3 regions of the Oleiphilus sp. HI0061 genome follow, and region 1 is predicted to be linked to each of the others. Evidence: predicted binding sites of a transcription regulator. Region 1 holds the regulator's gene; each other region holds the start of a gene.
The links. Region 1 encodes LexA, which represses DNA repair genes until DNA is damaged. Its sites were predicted from a motif close to TACTGTNTANNTANACAGTA; they were not measured.
Positions count from the first base shown of each region.

Region 2: recN (DNA repair protein RecN) is a predicted target of LexA. The motif match lies at 1,843-1,862, and genes of this name have one in related genera.
Region 3: A3735_RS14650 (YebG family protein) is a predicted target of LexA. The motif match lies at 5,376-5,395, and genes of this name have one in related genera.

Region 1 covers NZ_LWFE01001402.1:131-3,673, forward strand. Annotated here, with positions in the region: gene A3735_RS22125 (hypothetical protein) at 280-1,440, opposite strand; gene lexA (transcriptional repressor LexA) at 1,695-2,306, shown strand; gene A3735_RS22135 (cell division inhibitor SulA) at 2,303-2,815, shown strand; partial or broken gene A3735_RS22140 (RND family transporter) at 3,174-3,543, shown strand, end outside.
Region 2 covers NZ_LWFE01001100.1:11,208-18,384, reverse strand. Annotated here, with positions in the region: gene recN (DNA repair protein RecN) at 131-1,795, opposite strand; gene grpE (nucleotide exchange factor GrpE) at 2,123-2,710, shown strand; gene dnaK (molecular chaperone DnaK) at 2,871-4,811, shown strand; gene dnaJ (molecular chaperone DnaJ) at 5,070-6,215, shown strand; gene dapB (4-hydroxy-tetrahydrodipicolinate reductase) at 6,461-7,177, shown strand, end outside.
Region 3 covers NZ_LWFE01001066.1:224-7,400, reverse strand. Annotated here, with positions in the region: partial or broken gene A3735_RS14670 (sigma-54 dependent transcriptional regulator) at 1-198, opposite strand, end outside; gene A3735_RS14665 (PAS domain-containing sensor histidine kinase) at 251-1,891, opposite strand; gene A3735_RS14660 (diguanylate cyclase) at 1,914-3,860, opposite strand; gene A3735_RS14655 (exodeoxyribonuclease III) at 4,043-4,807, opposite strand; gene A3735_RS14650 (YebG family protein) at 5,061-5,345, opposite strand; gene A3735_RS14645 (DUF3047 domain-containing protein) at 5,518-6,186, shown strand; partial or broken gene A3735_RS14640 (AMP-binding protein) at 6,368-7,177, opposite strand, start outside.

The sequences.
Region 1 (3,543 bases):
TAGCGACATAGTCTAAGGTATTCCCCTCATTCCATGTTCCAAGCATATCGATCGTCAAGATATCGTGCTTTGCATCGATCACAAAATTGGTTGTCTCTATGCGGCTCCCGCCTTCAACGCTAGAATTCGGGGATGAAGTATATGTAGACATGGCCTTTCTCAACATTCAATTACAATTCACACAGTACTTAACAAAAGTGTATGTCATCACAGCAATATAGCGAGTTTTACCAACAAAAAAACATAAATAAATTTAAATCAGGCATAAAAGCCATACTTTTAGAAGTACTTCACTAACTCCAGCTCTAAATAGTCTTCATCTCTTAGACCGTAAGTTTTCAATTGGTCGTCACTTTCGGCACCGTGAAACACGCGCGCTTCAATATTCAACTTAAGATCGCTCGCCAGTCGCTTGTTCGCCTCGAATGAAAACATCAATTCCTCAGTACGTGGATCAAAAATGACGCCCGTTAGGATTTCAGAGGAGTCTTCATCATTAAAGGCATAACGCCAACCGGCAAAAATATCTCGTTCAAAAGCGTGAGTTGCGTGCTCTTTACGGTCATCAAACATATATTCCAACACCCACCCCAGATCAGCAGAGCTTTCGAAAATACCCACTTGGGTATATTCAAAGCCAAATACTGCGGCGCTATATCGACCTTTTCTACCAAGAGCATCACCAAAGCCGGAATTGGTGATACCTTCAAACTTTAATAGCCAAGAGTCATAAATATATTGAAGTTCAATACCAGTCTGATCGATAAGATGATAATGAGGAACTAACTCAGAAAACGTAGCATTCGGGCGGAAACTGGCTTCACGACTCGTGCCGGAAAAATGAGATAAAGCAAACTCTAATTCACCGACATAATGTGAATAACGGACAGCAAAGTCACTATGCCATTCTTGTGCACCCGATGCATAGCTTGCTTCATCATTACTTACCGGCAAAGGGCTTGCAGATAAGCGACCATCTTCGCCAACGAAGGTTCTTTCGCGAAAGTACGGTAACCAGAAAAGGTCAATCGTTCCCCAGTCTCGCTCTAATGAAAACTTAAGCATCGCCTGACCGAGCTTGTCTTCGCCATCGGGGTTTTCAACACTGTCGCTTTGATTAACGATATCAACGAGATGCATAGATTCTGTGACACCCCAAAACACCTTACCGACACCCGCTTGCAACTCCCAGGAATCGCCATAGTAGGTCCAGAGCGCTTCGCGTAAGTCAAAATGAGTGCGCTCATCATCCTCAAAGTCGTAACGACCAAACACCTTGGCAACAAAGTCTCCTTGCCCTAATGATGTATCGAATTCTATCTGCCCGCTTAGGGAGCTTTGAAATTGACTCTGATCGGCAAGCCCCTCTTCCACAAAGGTACGCGCTTGAAAACCTAACTCACCTTCAACACTCGCGAGGGCATTGCCACTACTAAGCATTAAAGCACTCGTAAGAAGCAAAGTAGAAGTTTTGTGGAAGATGGTATTTATTTTATTTGTCGATAGATTCAAGTTTTCGCCCGCCTTTTACTGTGCAATTTCGCTACATCATGCATGGGTAAAAAATGGCTTTCAATAAAATATATGGAAAAGTTCTTTCCAAAACATTTACAAAATACATTTTACTGTATACATTTACAGGTACTGGTTATTCACACAGATAAACATTAACTCAACCTAACGGACTACACGGCATGCTAAAGCTCACCAAGAGACAAAGCGAAGTATTGCAACTCATCAAACAAAATATTGATGAAACAGGTTACCCACCTACTCGTGCGGAAATAGCTTTGGCACTTGGCTTTCGCTCTGCCAATGCAGCAGAAGACCATATTAAGGCACTAGCCAAGAAAGGCGCGATTGAGATTGTCCCCGGAGCCAGCCGTGGCATCCGCTTACCGCAAAGCGATATTCCCGAGGGTTTACCGATTGTTGGTCAAGTCGCTGCTGGTAACCCGATTTTAGGTGAGGAAAATATCGAAGACTACTGCACACTTGCGCCAGAGTTTTTCTCTCCTTCTGCTGACTACTTATTACGCGTAAGAGGTGAAAGCATGAAGGATATCGGCATACTCGACGGAGATTTGCTTGCAGTCCATAAAACCGAAACAGCTCGAAATGGGCAAATAGTCGTTGCCAGAGTGGGCGAAGAAGTAACGGTTAAACGTCTCAATAAAAACAAACACATCGTTGAGCTTATTGCCGAGAATGAAGAGTTTGATCCCATCGTGATCGACCTGAGAGAACAAGATGTAGTAATTGAAGGTCTGGGCGTAGGCGTTATCCGTAAGGAGGGTATCCAATGAAGCAGCTATCTATTTATGAGTCAGACTATCTTGACGACCTAAATACTATTAACCAATTTGGCCAAAGCCCGGTACAGCTAACTTACCCTGCTCAACCTTTAAGTTCTTCAACTTCTGGCGCCTCTCTAAGCAACGAGCAGACTGAGCATGTCGCAGCAAATGTCACGGAAATTATCATCGCTAAAGATAAGGCTGACTGCATTCAAATGGTTCTTCCTATGCTGAGCCAGTTAAATCAGGAACAACGCTGGCTTGCCTGGATTGACCCGCCTATTCAACTGCTCAAAAAGTGGCAAGAACAACACCAGGGGCTTGCAATGGAAGAAATTATGATTCTTCGCTCATCTGAATCTATATCGGCGATAGAATTAAGCAAACGCGCGCTTGAAGCAGGCACCTGCCACGCAGTAATTGCCTGGACAAACTCCCTATCAAATGAAGAGTTTGACTCGCTTGAGGGGGCGTCTGCAAAAGGAAATAGCCATGGAATAGTACTACGTTCCAGATAATCACCTTTGTACGCAACATATAAAGTTTTCTACTCGTTTTCTGTTAGTCGCTAGCCCTCGCACTTAGTGACCACTATTAAAGTTTCAAGGATCGAAACTTATTTTTCTCAAGCCAATACTATAAGACCTATAAGAAGATTTTCCGTCACAGCAATTATCCCATTATTAAGCCATTAGCATTATTACTTTTCCATATTTAGAAAAGTTATTCTTAGCTTCAAATATCTTTATTCATTGTATTCACACTGTTCAAAGCGTAGTATTCTAAATTCATGACCGCCGGTCACAACCTTTAAGTATAGTTATCATGCTCGCTACAGGCATTCTGCGGCAATAGAAACATTAGGTAGGTTACGCTATGATTGAACGCATAAGCCATTTTCTTGTTAAGTTTCGCTTACTGGTGGTATTCGCCTCATTGCTTGTGGTATTTCTTGCCGCCACAGGTTTACCGCAAACAAAATTTAGCTCCGACTACCGGATTTATTTTAGTGATGATAATCCCCACCTAAAAGCCTTCGAAGATTTACAGGCAACCTTTACAAAAAGTGACAACGTCATGTTTGTCCTCGCCCCCCAAGATGGCCATATATTTACTCGAGAGACTTTAAGCATCATTGAAGAGCTTACCGAAATGTCTTGGCAACTTCCCTACTCAATACGCGTGGACTCTATTACCAATTACCAACACACTATTGCAGAAGACGATGACCTTTTGGTAGACAACC
Region 2 (7,177 bases), on a different contig from region 1:
TTTTTTTATAAAGAATAATTAACCACAGAGGATACAGGGCGCTACGCTTCACCGAGAAAAAAGAAAAGTCTTAAAAGCTTTTCTCTGTGAAGGCTGAAAGTTGCTCAGTGTTCTCGGTGGTTTATAGTTTTTATGCGGTCTCCAACATCTCCCTGGCATGAGCAAGTGTCTGCTCGGTCATTTCAATACCGCCTAGCATGCGAGCAACTTCCTCGGTTCTGGCTTTCTTATTAAGCAAGTCAATCGAAGAGCTAACTTTTCCGTCAATTGATTTCTTGCTAATGAAATAATGGTTGTCACCTTGTGAGGCAACTTGTGGCAGGTGGGTAACGCAAATGATTTGTCCATTCTTGCCTAGCGATTTGAGTAGTCGGCCAACAATTTGTGCTGTGCCGCCGCCAATGCCTACATCCACCTCATCGAAAACCAGTGTTGGAATGGTCGAGTTTTGAGCGACAATGACTTGAATCGCTAAGCTGATTCGGGACAGCTCACCGCCTGAGGCAACTTTGTTGATGGCTTTGGGGGGCTGTCCAGGATTGGTGCTAATCAGGAATTCGACGGTATCCAGACCGTGCTGGCTTACCTTGCTGTTATCGAGAGGTGTTAGGCTGACGCAGAACTTCACTGACTTCATATCCATCAATGCTAGCTGCTCACATATTTTCTTTTCTAAAGAGCTGGCACACTTTATACGCTTCTGACGCTGCGTTTCAGCTAAGGCCCGGTAAGTGTTTTCCAATTCGATTACTTCAGCTTGCAGTTGCTCCAGATTTTGGTCGCCATTATTAAAGTCATGTAGTTCTTTGCTGAGTTTGTTTTGTATGGTTAACAGCTCAGTGGGTTCACAGCGGTGTTTTCTTGCTAACTGGTAAGCAGTGCTTAGGCGTTCTTCGATTTCTTGCAGGCGTGCTGGGTTGAGTTCAAATGAGTCGATAAAATGGCGTAAATTACTACCTGCCTCTTCAATTTGGATTTGCGCTTCATTCAGCATGTTGAGTGCTTCACTAATCTCATGATTTTCGCTGGGTAGGTTGTGTAGTGATGAGGAGGCTGAAGAAACCATGCTGGCGGCATTAGCATCACCCTCTGAACATAACGCTAGAGCTTCATGTGCTCTACTCAAAAGCAGTTCTGCATTTGCTAGCTGGGATTGCTCTTTTTCGAGCTGCTCAACTTCACCTTCTTGTAGGCCCAGTGCCTCGAGCTCTTCAAGTTGAAAGGTAATGAGGTGAATGCGGGCAGTAATCTCATCCTGGTTGTTTTCAAGTTTAGATAGGTGCTTAGCTTGACTTGACCATTTATTAAAAGCGCTGGAAACCTTGTCTGAGGTACTTTGTAGTTGGCCAAAGTTGTCGACAATCACCCGGTGGTTATCTTTGTTAAGTAAGGATTGGTGTTCGTGTTGGCTGTGAATATCAATCAGTAGCTCGCCAATTGATTTTAAATTCTGTAGAGGGCTAGGGTGGCCATTTATATAGCTGCGCGAGCGGCCCTCGGCTGTGATGACTCTGCGCAATATACATTGCTCGCCTTCTTCCAGGTCGTGGTCTTTAAGCCATTCAAGTGCCTTGGGGTGTTTGTCTAACTCAAAGGCTGCAGAAATTTCAGCCTTGGGCTCTCCGTGACGCACCATGCTCGTATCAGCCCTGTCGCCAAGCGCCAAGCCTAATGCGTCGAGAATAATTGATTTACCAGCTCCGGTTTCTCCGCTGAGTACGGTCATGCCGTTGTTGAATAAAACTTCCAGGTGGTCAGCGATGGCGAAGTTGGAGACTTTGAGTTGGCTAAGCATGGTTATTTTTCCGTGTCTGGATATGCAAATCAAAATTTGCTAAATATTACTGTATCTATAACCAGTTGGTAAAGATAAATATTATTCTTTCAGGCCGAGATTAAATGCAGTTAAAAAATAACTTGGTGGTGACTTGAAACTTTTCAGAGTGGCCCCCATATAGGCACCAACTTATTTATTACTGGCGATGCTTAAGTGCACGTAGAGCATTTGAAAGTCGCTATGTCAGGGTGTGCAGCATGTGCTGCGTAACGTTAATTAGTTTGATTAACTGCTGTTTTGAGATTGATAAGCGAAATAGCAGAGTTGTGGTCAGTGGAGGCGCAGGTGAGCGTAGAAAACGAAAATAATTCAAATGAAGAGCATATTGTAGAGGCAGCTCAAGAGGCTGTGGAAGCTGCTCAGGAAGAAGTCGAAACTAGTGGCCCTGAGCAGAATGCTGAGGCAGATGGCAAGGATTGGCAGGCTGAGGCTGAGTCTTTGGCGAAGCAAATTGAAGATCTTAAAGATCAGGCAATTCGTGCCAAAGCTGAAGTGCAGAATGTTCGCCGCAGAGCAGAGCAGGATGTAGAGAAAGCGCATAAATTTGCTTTGGAAAAATTTGCCAAAGAATTATTGCCTGTCATCGACGGCTTAGAGAAAGCGGTAGAGGCGGAAGTTGCAGCGGGTAATGAAATGACGACCTTGCGCGAAGGTGTAGAAATGACGCTTTCGATGTTTTTGAGTGGCGTGCAGAAGTTTAATCTGGAGCAGGTTGACCCGGTTGGTCACCCATTTGATCCAACGTTGCACGAGGCGATGTCAATGGTTCCTGCGCCGGATGCAGAGCCAAATACAGTGATTGCAGCAATGCAGAAAGGTTATACCTTGAATGGTCGTTTGGTCAGACCGGCAATGGTTGTTGTATCCAAATAAACGCACAAAAAAAGTACAAAATAATGGTTTAAAGCTTGAAAATGGAAATTTCGGCCAAATATAAGCGTTAACCCAAAAATATAGGCGCTAAGGCTTAAGATGAAAAAAGCCATTAAGCCTTACCAACAGAATTTAGAAATTAGAGAACGGGAGTAAATCAATGGGCAAAATAATCGGAATTGACTTAGGTACAACTAACTCATGTATTTCATTGCTAGATGGCGAAAAGCCAAAAGTTATTGAAAATGCAGAAGGCGATCGTACCACACCTTCAATCATTGCATTCACTGACGATAACGAAATCTTGGTTGGTCAGCCAGCTAAGCGTCAGGCAGTAACGAACCCGACTAATACTTTGTTTGCGATCAAGCGTTTAATTGGTCGTCGTTTTGAAGATGAAGTTGTACAGAAAGACATCTCAATGGTGCCTTACACCATTTCTAAAGCTGACAATGGTGATGCGTGGGTAGAAGTTAAGGGCGATAAGAAAGCGCCACCTCAGATCTCTGCAGAAATCTTGAAGAAGATGAAGAAAACGGCTGAAGACTTTCTAGGCGAGTCAGTAACTGAAGCGGTAATTACAGTTCCTGCTTACTTTAACGATTCTCAGCGTCAGGCAACTAAGGATGCCGGTAAAATTGCTGGTCTAGATGTTAAGCGTATTATCAACGAGCCAACTGCAGCAGCACTAGCGTTCGGTTTAGATAAGAGCAAAGGCGATTCAACAATTGCTGTTTATGACTTGGGTGGTGGTACTTTTGATATTTCTATCATCGAAATTGCTGACGTTGATGGCGAGAAGCAGTTTGAAGTATTAGCGACTAACGGTGACACCTTCTTGGGTGGTGAAGATTTCGATATGACGCTAATCGATTACTTGGCTGATGAGTTCAAGAAAGATAGCGGTATCGACCTTAAAGGTGATCCTCTAGCGATGCAGCGTTTGAAAGAAGCGGCTGAAAAAGCAAAAGTTGAGCTTTCAAGTGCGCAACAGACAGATGTAAACCTTCCTTATATTACGGCTGATGCGTCAGGTCCTAAGCACCTTAACGTGAAAATGACGCGTTCGAAGCTAGAGTCGCTAGTTGAAGATTTGGTTGAACGTAGTTTAGCGCCTTGTAAGACTGCATTGAATGATGCAGGTCTTAGCGCTTCAGAAATTGACGACGTTATCTTGGTTGGTGGTCAGTCTCGTATGCCTTTGGTTCAGAAGAAGGTTGAAGAGTTCTTCGGCAGAGAGCCACGTAAAGACGTTAACCCAGACGAAGCGGTAGCAATGGGTGCAGCGATCCAGGCTGCGGTATTGGCTGGTGACGTAACAGACGTACTGCTACTAGACGTTACGCCATTAACTTTGGGTATCGAAACAATGGGTGGCGTAGCCACAGCATTGATCGAGAAGAACACGACTATCCCAAGTAAGAAGTCCCAGATCTTCTCAACGGCTGAAGATAACCAGTCTGCTGTAACGATTCACGTTGTACAGGGTGAGCGTAAGCAAGCGGCTCAGAACAAATCTTTGGGACGTTTCGACTTGTCAGATATTCCTGCGGGCCCTCGTGGTATGCCTCAGATCGAAGTGACTTTTGACATCGATGCAAACGGTATCTTGAACGTATCGGCGAAAGACAAGGCGACAGGTAAAGAGCAGTCTATCGTGATTAAAGCTTCTTCTGGTCTATCTGATGATGAAGTCGAGCAAATGGTAAATGATGCAGAAGCAAATGCTGATGCCGATCGCCAGTTCGAAGAGCTAGTGACTGCGCGTAACCAAGGTGATGCGATTGTTCATGCGACTAAGAAGACTCTAGAAGAAGCTGGTGATAAGGCGACTGAAGAAGAGAAAACTGCGATTGAAGCTGCGATTACTGACCTTGAAGAAGCGCTTAAGGGTGATGATAAGGCAGATATCGAAGCGAAGACTCAGGCATTGACTGAAGCTTCATCAGGTTTGGCTCAAAAGATGTATGCTGAGCAAGCAGCAGCGGGCGCAGGCCCAGAAGCAGCAGCGCAAGGCGGTGCAGCAGAAGAGCCAGCTGGCGCAGCGGACGACAATGTGGTTGACGCTGAGTTTGAAGAAGTTAAAGACGACAAGAAGTAAGTTGTCGATAGGAGGGCGTAGCCCCTCCTGTTCTGAGACTTAAATAGCGTAATTTTTGAATCTTCTGGTTTGAAAGCTTACGTTTGAACGCGGAAGCATCGCCTTCCGCGTTTGCATATCTTCAGGTTTATTTTGCTAGGTCAGTTTGTATTAATGCGCAATAGAGCTATTGAGAGCTGCGCTAGCAAAATGATTCATCCTTCGGCAGAGGTCGGGGAAGAGTTTTATTTACGGTTTTATTGAATACGGTTGTTGCATATGTCGAAACGAGATTATTACGAAGTTCTGGGTATTGAACGCTCAGCTGATGCGAAGGAAGTTAAGAAGGCCTACAGACGCTTGGCGATGAAGTACCACCCGGACCGCAACCCGGATGATGCTCAAGCAGAAGAAAAGTTTAAAGAAGCAACTGAGGCTTATGAGATCCTTTCTGATGAGCAGAAGCGTGGCGCTTATGATCAGTATGGTCACGCAGGTGTTGACCCGCAAGCTGGTGGCGGTGGCTTTAGTGGTGGTAATGGTAACTTTAGCGATATTTTTGGTGATGTTTTCGGTGATATTTTCGGTGGCGGCGGAGGTGGCGGTGGCCGCCAGCGTAGCGCTCGTGGTGCTGATTTACGTTATACCCTCGACTTGGACTTGGAAGATGCCGTTAAGGGTACAACAGTAAAAATTCGCGTACCAACTCATGTGACCTGTAAGCCTTGTAATGGCTCGGGTGCTGCAAAAGGTTCTAAGCCTGAGCATTGTGGTACTTGTAATGGTGCGGGCCAGGTCAGAATGCAGCAAGGCTTTTTCTCTGTGCAGCAGACCTGTCCAAATTGTCGCGGCCAGGGAACAATGATTAAAGATCCTTGTCGTTCATGTCACGGTTCGGGTGTGATAGAAGAGACCAAGACTTTGTCTGTTAAGGTTCCGCCGGGTGTCGATACCGGTGATCGAATTCGCTTGGCAGGTGAGGGTGAAGCGGGCACGCATGGCGCGCCGTCAGGTGATTTATATGTACAGGTTTCGGTTAAAGAGCATCCGATCTTTGTGCGCGATGGCAAGACCTTGTATTGCGATGTGCCAATTTCCTTGGTAGATGCTGCTCTGGGTGGTGAGCTGGAAGTGCCTACACTAGATGGTCGCGTTAAATTGAAGATTCCGGCCGAGACTCAGACAGGCAAAATGTTCCGCTTGCGTGGCAAAGGTGTTGCCCCTGTTCGCGGTGGTGCAGCTGGTGACTTGATGTGTCGTGTGACTGTTGAAACGCCAGTTAACTTATCTAAAAAGCAGAAAGACCTATTGCGCGAATTTCAGGATACGCTAGATAAACATGGTGATAAAAAGCACGCGCCAAAAAAGCATACCTGGTTTGAAGGTGTGAAAAGCTTTTTTGATGATATGACGAGTTCTAATTAGATTATTGCCTCCACCACCGTCATTCCTGCGCAGGCAGGAATCCATTGTCTCGCGGAGTTAGATACACCCAATTAGTAGGTATCGACGGGGAAATCATGGTATTTAGAATGATCTAGCATTTTCCAGCACCTGAGGTGGGTTCAAAACAATGGATTCCCGTCTGCGCGGGAATGACGAGAATCTGCGCGAGAATGACGTAGAGGTAGTTGGGCCGGTTTATTCGCCTATAAATAAGGAAAAACAAAGTGACAAGAATTGCAGTGACCGGTGCAGCTGGTCGAATGGGTAAAATGTTAATTGAGGCCGTGGGTCTATCTTCTGAAGCAGAGCTAACGGCAGCCATTGAGCGCCCAGAAAGTTCCCTTGTCGGAACGGATGCTGGAGAGTTAGCAGGTGTGGGTGCGAACGGTGTTGTTGTCTCAGGTAGCTTGTCTGAAGTGATTGGTCAGTTCGATGTCTTGATTGACTTCACTGCGCCCGTAGCGACCTTGGCAAATGCTAAGTTATGTGCGGAGCATGGTAAGGGTATTGTTATCGGAACGACTGGCTTTACCGTTGAAGAAGAGGAGGAGTTGTTATTGGCTCAGTCTTCTGCGGCAATGTGTAAGGCTGCCAACTTTAGTACAGGCGTAAATGTTTGCCTGAACCTGCTTCAAAAAGCGGCTGAAATTTTGGGTGACGACTACGATGTTGAGGTTTACGAAGCTCATCATCGACATAAGGTTGACGCGCCTTCTGGTACTGCACTGGCGATGGGGCAAGCGGTGGCCGATGGTTTGGATCGGGATTTACGCTCGGTTGCGGTTTATGGGCGAGAAGGTCAAACCGGTGCACGTGATAAAGAAACTATTGGTTTTGCGACCGTTCGTGGTGGTGATGTTGTCGGTGATCACACCGTGATGTTTTTGGGCGAAGGTGAGCGTGTAGAGATTACTCACAAAGCGTCTAGCCGTATGTCTTTC
Region 3 (7,177 bases), on a different contig from region 1:
CACGAGATCAATGCCGTTGCCATCAGGCAAATTCATATCGGTGAGACAAAGGTCAAAGCTTTGTTCACTTAGGTAGGCCTTGGCGTCCATGATTGTCGCACTGCTACAGGTGTCTATCCCCATACGCATGAGTGTGATTTCTAACAGCTCTCGAATATCAGGTTCATCGTCGATAATTAAGGCGCGTTGCTTGGTCATATATTGAGTCTTGTCTGTCGCTTAGAAAGCATTAAGAAGAATAAGCCTATTGTTAAACAATTCGCTTGTGGTGAGCAAATACAATTCGAAAGCACGCACCAAGCTTAAGGTCTTTAAGAGCCTGATAAGCCTTATTGTCTAGTCGATGGTTATCAAACTTCCAATGCTGATGAAATTCGGTACTGGCCGGGTTGATATAGTCCAGATGAGCTTGGTTTGCTTCGCAGATTTCTCGTGATAAATACAAACCAAGTCCTGTGCCCTGAGATTCAGTGGTGAAGAATGGTTCAAATAAATGATGGGAGTTCTCTTCAGAGACTCCTTCACCCTGATCGATTACTTCGATATAGGCTTGGCCATCCTTTGTGGTTTTGGATAGCAATATAAATAACTGTGCGCTGCAATCTGACTTTAAGCCATGCCTAAGCCCATTGTCGATCAGGTTGATAAACACTTGCTCCATTTGGCTTGGGTCAAAGCGTGCTGTTGCGTCTTTGTCTGCAAGTATAATATTAATTCTGTCTGATGAGTGCAGGTGCCCTTTATATTCGCCGACGATTTTATCAATCCAGTTGGCCAAGGTGATGTCTTCAACTTCTGGCTCTGTTCGACGACTAAGTTGCAGAGTGTTTTCAATGATCTGATTTACACGCTTTGAGTGACGCTGGATGATATCCGTCATCTTATGGTCTGCCGGGTCAAGGTTTTCAGACTCAGCCAGGAGTTGTGTTGCGTGGCTAATTGCTCCTAATGGGTTTCTAACTTCATGCGCTATACTTGCGGTTAAGCGACCGAGAGAGGCCAGTTTCATATGTTGAGCTTGTTGCGCAGTCTTGCGAGTATCATCTAAAAAAACCAGGATGTCAGACTCTGCTTCATTTTGTAAGCGAGAGAAATTTGCCTGAACCAAAGGTTTTTCCTGGCTGACTCGAAAGGGAGTTGTACGTACGCCGGGTGCTTCTTTCCATAATGTTAGCCTATCAGCAATCAAGGAAGGTAAGGGCTGCTTTTCCGCCAGGCTGACTAAATCCAGGCAGGCATGGTTGATTAATTTAACCTCGCCTTGCTCACTACAGACGATAATACCTGTTCTCATGCTCTGGATAATCTGGTGGTTAAGCTTTTCCAGCTTTCTTAAATCTTGCTCTTGTTGTTTAAGTAAAGATTCATTTTCCGAAATCTTGATCGACAAATATTGGAGTATATAGGCACTCGCAAAGTACATGCAGCCAATCAGACCTGTCCGCGGGACATCGGAAAGTGAATTGAAGCCGTTAAGGAAGCGCTCACCCTCAATTAAAATAGTAAGCAGTGTGGCCCAGGCAGCGAATGAAAGTCCTATCCGTCCTCGAATAATGATATTACCTGCGGCGACACTGATAATGATCAGGTTAGCCAAACCACCAGAGATACCCGAGGCAAAATAGAACAAGGCATGCAAGAGCAGTATATCGAGAAGTAATGTAATAAAAATTTGCTTGGGGTGAGCGTCGATGAGAAAGCGAAATGCGAGTAGCCAAAAGAGGTTCAGCCCTAAATAAATTGGCGTAAGCGCCTCAAATATTAGAGGTGAGCGAAATTCTTGTACCACGCTGTGTTGCGATATTGATATTCCAAATAGCAGAATACTGACAACGACTCGATAAAAGTTATAGTAATTAAAAAGAGACTGGCTTTGCGGGGAGGTTTCCATAAACTTGGTTCTTGGGTCGTACTTATTCTGGTGTGGTAGGGGCGCCCGGATTGTTCCAGAGCTTTACCTGATTTCTGCCGTTATTCTTAGCTTCATACATTGCAATATCGGCACGCGTGACGAGCTCGTCAGCAGTCTTGGGGGACTTTTGAGATAAGCTGGATACACCAAAACTTGCAGTAAACTCGATAATATTGCCGTTTGATTCGAAGGCAGAGTTTGAAAATTCTTGGCATAGGGTGTTGGCAACATGCTCAGCTTCATTCAATGAGGTATCAACAAGCAAAATAATAAATTCTTCACCTCCGTAGCGCGCGATGATATCGCCTGAACGTGTGATAGTGTTTTTTAGAATTACTGCGGCATGGCGGAGGCATTCGTCTCCAGTTTTATGCCCATAGTTATCATTGATCGATTTGAAACGATCTAAATCGCATAATATGACAGACAACTCGCGGCGGTGCCGTTCAGCTCTTTTTAGCTCGATATGCAGGCGTGATTCAAAGTGCCGGCGATTGAATAGAGTGGTCAAGGAGTCGGTTGTAGAGGCTAACTCCAGGCGATTATTTGCTTGCTCAAGCTCGGTGAGCGCTCGTTGCATGGATTGAGTCCGCTCACGGACTTTGGACTCTAGCTGGGCATTGATAGTGGTTTGTGTTTCCAATAATTGCTCTTGCGACTCTCGTAGCCTCTTTTCACTTGAAAGTACAGATTCCTGGGCGAGAATGCGCATTTCTTTTTCACGGTTTATTCGGTTGGCTAGAGCAAGAGAAAGCAGGGATACCAAAAATAGAACACCAATTTGCCCTGCATTATTGGTAAAGAAATTGGCCGTCACGAGCCCGAATTTAACCGCGCCTAATGTACCAATCCCCAAGAAAGTTGTGGTCCAGGCGAGGCAGTAGTAGCGAGCATCAGAATGTCCCCGGAACAAAGCGATATACCCGAGTAGCATTGACATGGTGCAATTGATTAAAGCAAGAGCGCTGTTTAGACGTATCGTAATGCTATATGAAATGATAAAGGTCAGCACAAATGAGATGCTGGACACGACTGCTAAAGCTTGTGCAATGCGATAAGCTTTTGGGTTGGTTTCTTTGAGCTTTAAAAACTCAATAATCAGCACTAAAACGGTAATATTACAACCGCCGATAAAAACGGATATCGCGTAGCTATTCCATTCTAGAGCCTCTGGCCATAGATAGGCAAAGCCATAACCCTTTAGGCTTATTTGAAAGAGCAAGTAACTGAAAACGAAAAGAACATAGTAGAAATAGCTCATTTCCCTGATAGAGAAAAATAGCAATAAATTATAGATGACCATGATGCCGATGACGCCTGCCCAGATACCTTGCATCAGGTGGTCGTCAGAAGAAAATTTGGCATGACTCTCGGTGTCCCAGAGTATTAATGGTGCTTCGATAGTTCCCGCGGAAGCGATTCGCATGACGAACTCATTGCTTCCTTTGTTCAGTGTATACGGTAAAACAAAGTTTTGATGGCTTATTGGTCTTTGCTCAAAGGGATAGGTGTCACCGACTACATGCTGAGCAACAACTTGCCCTTTATTTACTTGATATAGTTCTACCTTATCCAGAAAAGGAATGGCTAGCTCTAGGTAAACATCGCTGGGCTTGTTGCTTGGGTTATCAATTCTAAACTTAAACCAAAAAGCTGAGTTGGTGAAGCCAAAGTTTGGGGAGGCTCGTTGTATGTGCTTCCATGCGTGTGTTTTATTTAGAATTGTATTAATACTATGGCGATGCTCCTCATCCTCTAAGTAGAGCATTTTTGAGCCTATCGGAATGCCTTGGCTTTTACCTGGTGTGTAAATTGTTGTGGGTGTAATACTCTGGTTAGGCGTAATGAAGCGGGTTTGGTCTGTTATCGATAAATTATCAGCATGAGCGCAGGTCACTGACATGAGTGCAATAATAAGCAAGCAGCAGCTAAAAGAACGCTTTATCAAATCCCTAATCTGGGGGCACATGGATGAGAGCACTAACAAACCTTGAACTAATGGCGAAAGAGTTGGACTGAAAAGGTCGTAATTTCCAGTTGATCTTTAAAAGTATAGGGCAAGTTGAGTGCTTGTCACGTTGACCAAGGATAAATCAACGTGACGAAGTTGGTATTCGTGGGATCTTACGTCTAAAGCGCTAGATCGATCTGAACAGGGCAATGGTCAGAACCCATAATATCGTTGAGAATATCGGCGGCTTTGATGTTGTCGCGCAAGCTTTGGGAGGCGAGGAAGTAATCAATCCTCCAGCCTACGTTCTTCGCACGGGCGCCGGCTCGATAGCTCCACCAACTATATTTGACGGTTTCAGGGTTTAGTTCTCGGTAAGTGTCTATAAAACCAGACGCAACGTAGCGGTCTAAACCGTCAATTTCTGCCTGCGTGTAGCCAGCACTTTTATTGTAGTTGGGCTTGGGACGGGCCAGGTCGATGTCTTTGTGCGCAACATTCAGGTCGCCACATAAGATAACTGGCTTGCTTTCTTCGAGTTTCTTTAAATAATCATTGAAGTCTTTGTCCCACTCTTGACGATAAGGCAAACGTTTAAGCTCACTACCAGAGTTTGGGGTGTAGACAGTAACCAAGTAAAAGCCGTCATACTCAGCAGCAATCACTCGACCTTCCTGATCGTGCTCTTCAATTCCCATATCGTATTGGACAGAAATAGGTGCGTGTTTGGTCAGAATAGCTGTGCCTGAGTAGCCTTTCTTCTCGGCAGAGTTACAGTAGATATGATAGCCCTCAAGATCTTTAAGTGCTTCCATCACCTGATCATCCTGGGCTTTGGTTTCTTGCAAGCATAGAACATCTGTTTCCATAGATTCGAGAGAGGAGAGAAAGTCTTTCTTCATCACCGCTCGAATACCGTTAACATTCCAAGAAACCAATCGCATTATAAAACCTCTCTTTAAATCAAATAACGTACACCAATTAATGCTCGCTAGAGCAGACGTACAGAAACGAGGGAGAGAGTTTAGTGAAAAAGGTTAAGGAAGAACAGGCTTAGGCACGATTTCGCAAATGACAGGTCAGTGGGTTCGCCGTAATTTGGTGTACACGAACCACCCTGTTATGGTGGTGAGGGAGTGTGGGGCCTTATAGGGTGCGCACTGCGCACCGCTAGTCGTGGCAAGGAGGCCTAGGGCGCTACGAGCCGCTGGCCTCATTAATGTCAGTCACATTCTGAGGATTGCTCAATTCCTCTAGAACTTCTGGTTTGCCCTTACATGCTTGAATAATCAGCTCCTTATGCTTGGCAAGTAAGAGGCCAAAGGATTCTGCTTGAGCTTCATCTACACCCGCTATTTGGCTTTCAATTAAGGTCGTAAATTGCTCACCAAGCTCTAGCATTTTGTCGTGAGCGTCTGCATCTTTTTTGTTTTCAAACATGGCACCGTCCCGATCACATTTCCACATTGCAATGACTGGCATGACTCTTCTCCATCAAGCGATTATCAATTTAACTGTATATTAATACAGTATCGGGTTTAGTCAACCATTGTTTTTTGAACTTTTTGCTGCCATGGTGTTCTTAAGAGAATATTAGGGGCAGGTTGCGACCCTAATATTCTTTTAAGAACTTATGTTGCAGAAGAAACCATTTATGAACAAAGTCTTTTTATACTCTAGCTATTTTATCTTCGTCTTATTCGGGTTTAATGCATATGCTGAGGGAGAGAATACTGTCTCAATTGGAAAGTTTTCTGAATGGGGGCTGGAGGAATGGGAGTCGGTCGAATTCAATGATGAAACCTCTTATCGTTTGAAAGACGAAAGTGATAATCCCAAACTGAAGGTTTTGCATGCAATTAGTCAAGCTTCTGCTTCGGGTATGTTCAAGAAAATGAAAGTGAATATACAGAAGACTCCCTTTTTAAATTGGCGCTGGAAGGTCAATAAACCCTTAGCGAGTTTGCCTGAAGAAACGAAGCAAGGCGATGACTATGCTGCGAGAATCTATGTAGTCGTTTCTGATGGCTGGTTTTTCTGGCAAACCAAGGCCTTGAATTATGTCTGGTCGAGCCGGGAAGATGCGCCAGCAAGTTGGCCCAATGCTTATGCGCCTGACAACACTCTGATGATACCCTTACGAAATAATAGCGACGGCGCAGGGCAGTGGCATATAGAAAAACGAAATATTCAGGAAGATCTGAAAGCCTGGCTCGGCAAATCCTATGACGAAGTTGAGGCGATTGCGATTATGACTGATGCCGATGACTCCGGGTCGAATGCCGAAGCTGAATACGGTGATATATTCTTTTCGGAACGGTGATAGGGATTTCACGGATGGTCAAGTTGCTGAAATCCTGCAGTCTTAAAAACGCGCCATTCCCGTAGTCTTAAAGACGCGTCATTCCCGCAGTGTGTTAAGCGGGAATCCATTTTGCTTGATGCGCCGTGCTAGGTATCATGGATCCCGGCTGAAGAGCACACCGGGATGACGATAGTGCACCCTAATGCCAAACAACCGCTTGGCGTGCTTCATACCAATCATCCAAATGAGGCTTGTAACTCGACTCAATAACATCTCGCTTCATCTTCATCGTCGGTGTTAGGTGCCCGCTGGCGATGCTCCACTCATCACTGACAATCGTCACGAACTTGATATGCTCATGAGGGTCAAGTGTAGAGTTTACGTCCTTGATTAAAGATTGAAAGCTAGAGGCAAGCTCTGCTTTAAAGTCATCACAGCTTGTTTTTTTGGCCGATGATTCGGCTAATACTACCAATGCGTGAGGTTGTGGGTACTCAGCGCCCGATACACAAACCATCTCAATGTCTTGATGGCCAATAATCTTATTCTCTATTGGCGCTGGCGCAACGTATTTACCTTTACTGGTTTTAAATATTTCTTTGGTTCGTCCGGTAATCTTAAGGCGTTTAAGTTCATCAATTTCACCACGATCCCCGGTTTTCAAATAGCCATCTTCAGTGAACTCAGCCTTGGTTTTCGCCTCATCCTTGTAGTAACCCATCATCAGGGTAGGGCTCTTGATTTGAATTTCACCTTGCTCACTGATTCGACAATCAACACCAGGTAAAGGTTCACCTACGTAACCAAGGCAACTTCTGCCTGGCTGGGACATATGAGAATAACCAAAGTTTTCAGACATGCCGTAGCCTTCGAGGAGTTCAAGACCAAGCTTTTGGTACCAGGCAATCGTATCTTGACTTAGTGGTGCAGAGCCACTCGCAGCATAGCGTACATCCTGCAGACCAAGCGTCTTCAATACGCGTTTTTTCATATAGCCTGACAGTAAAGG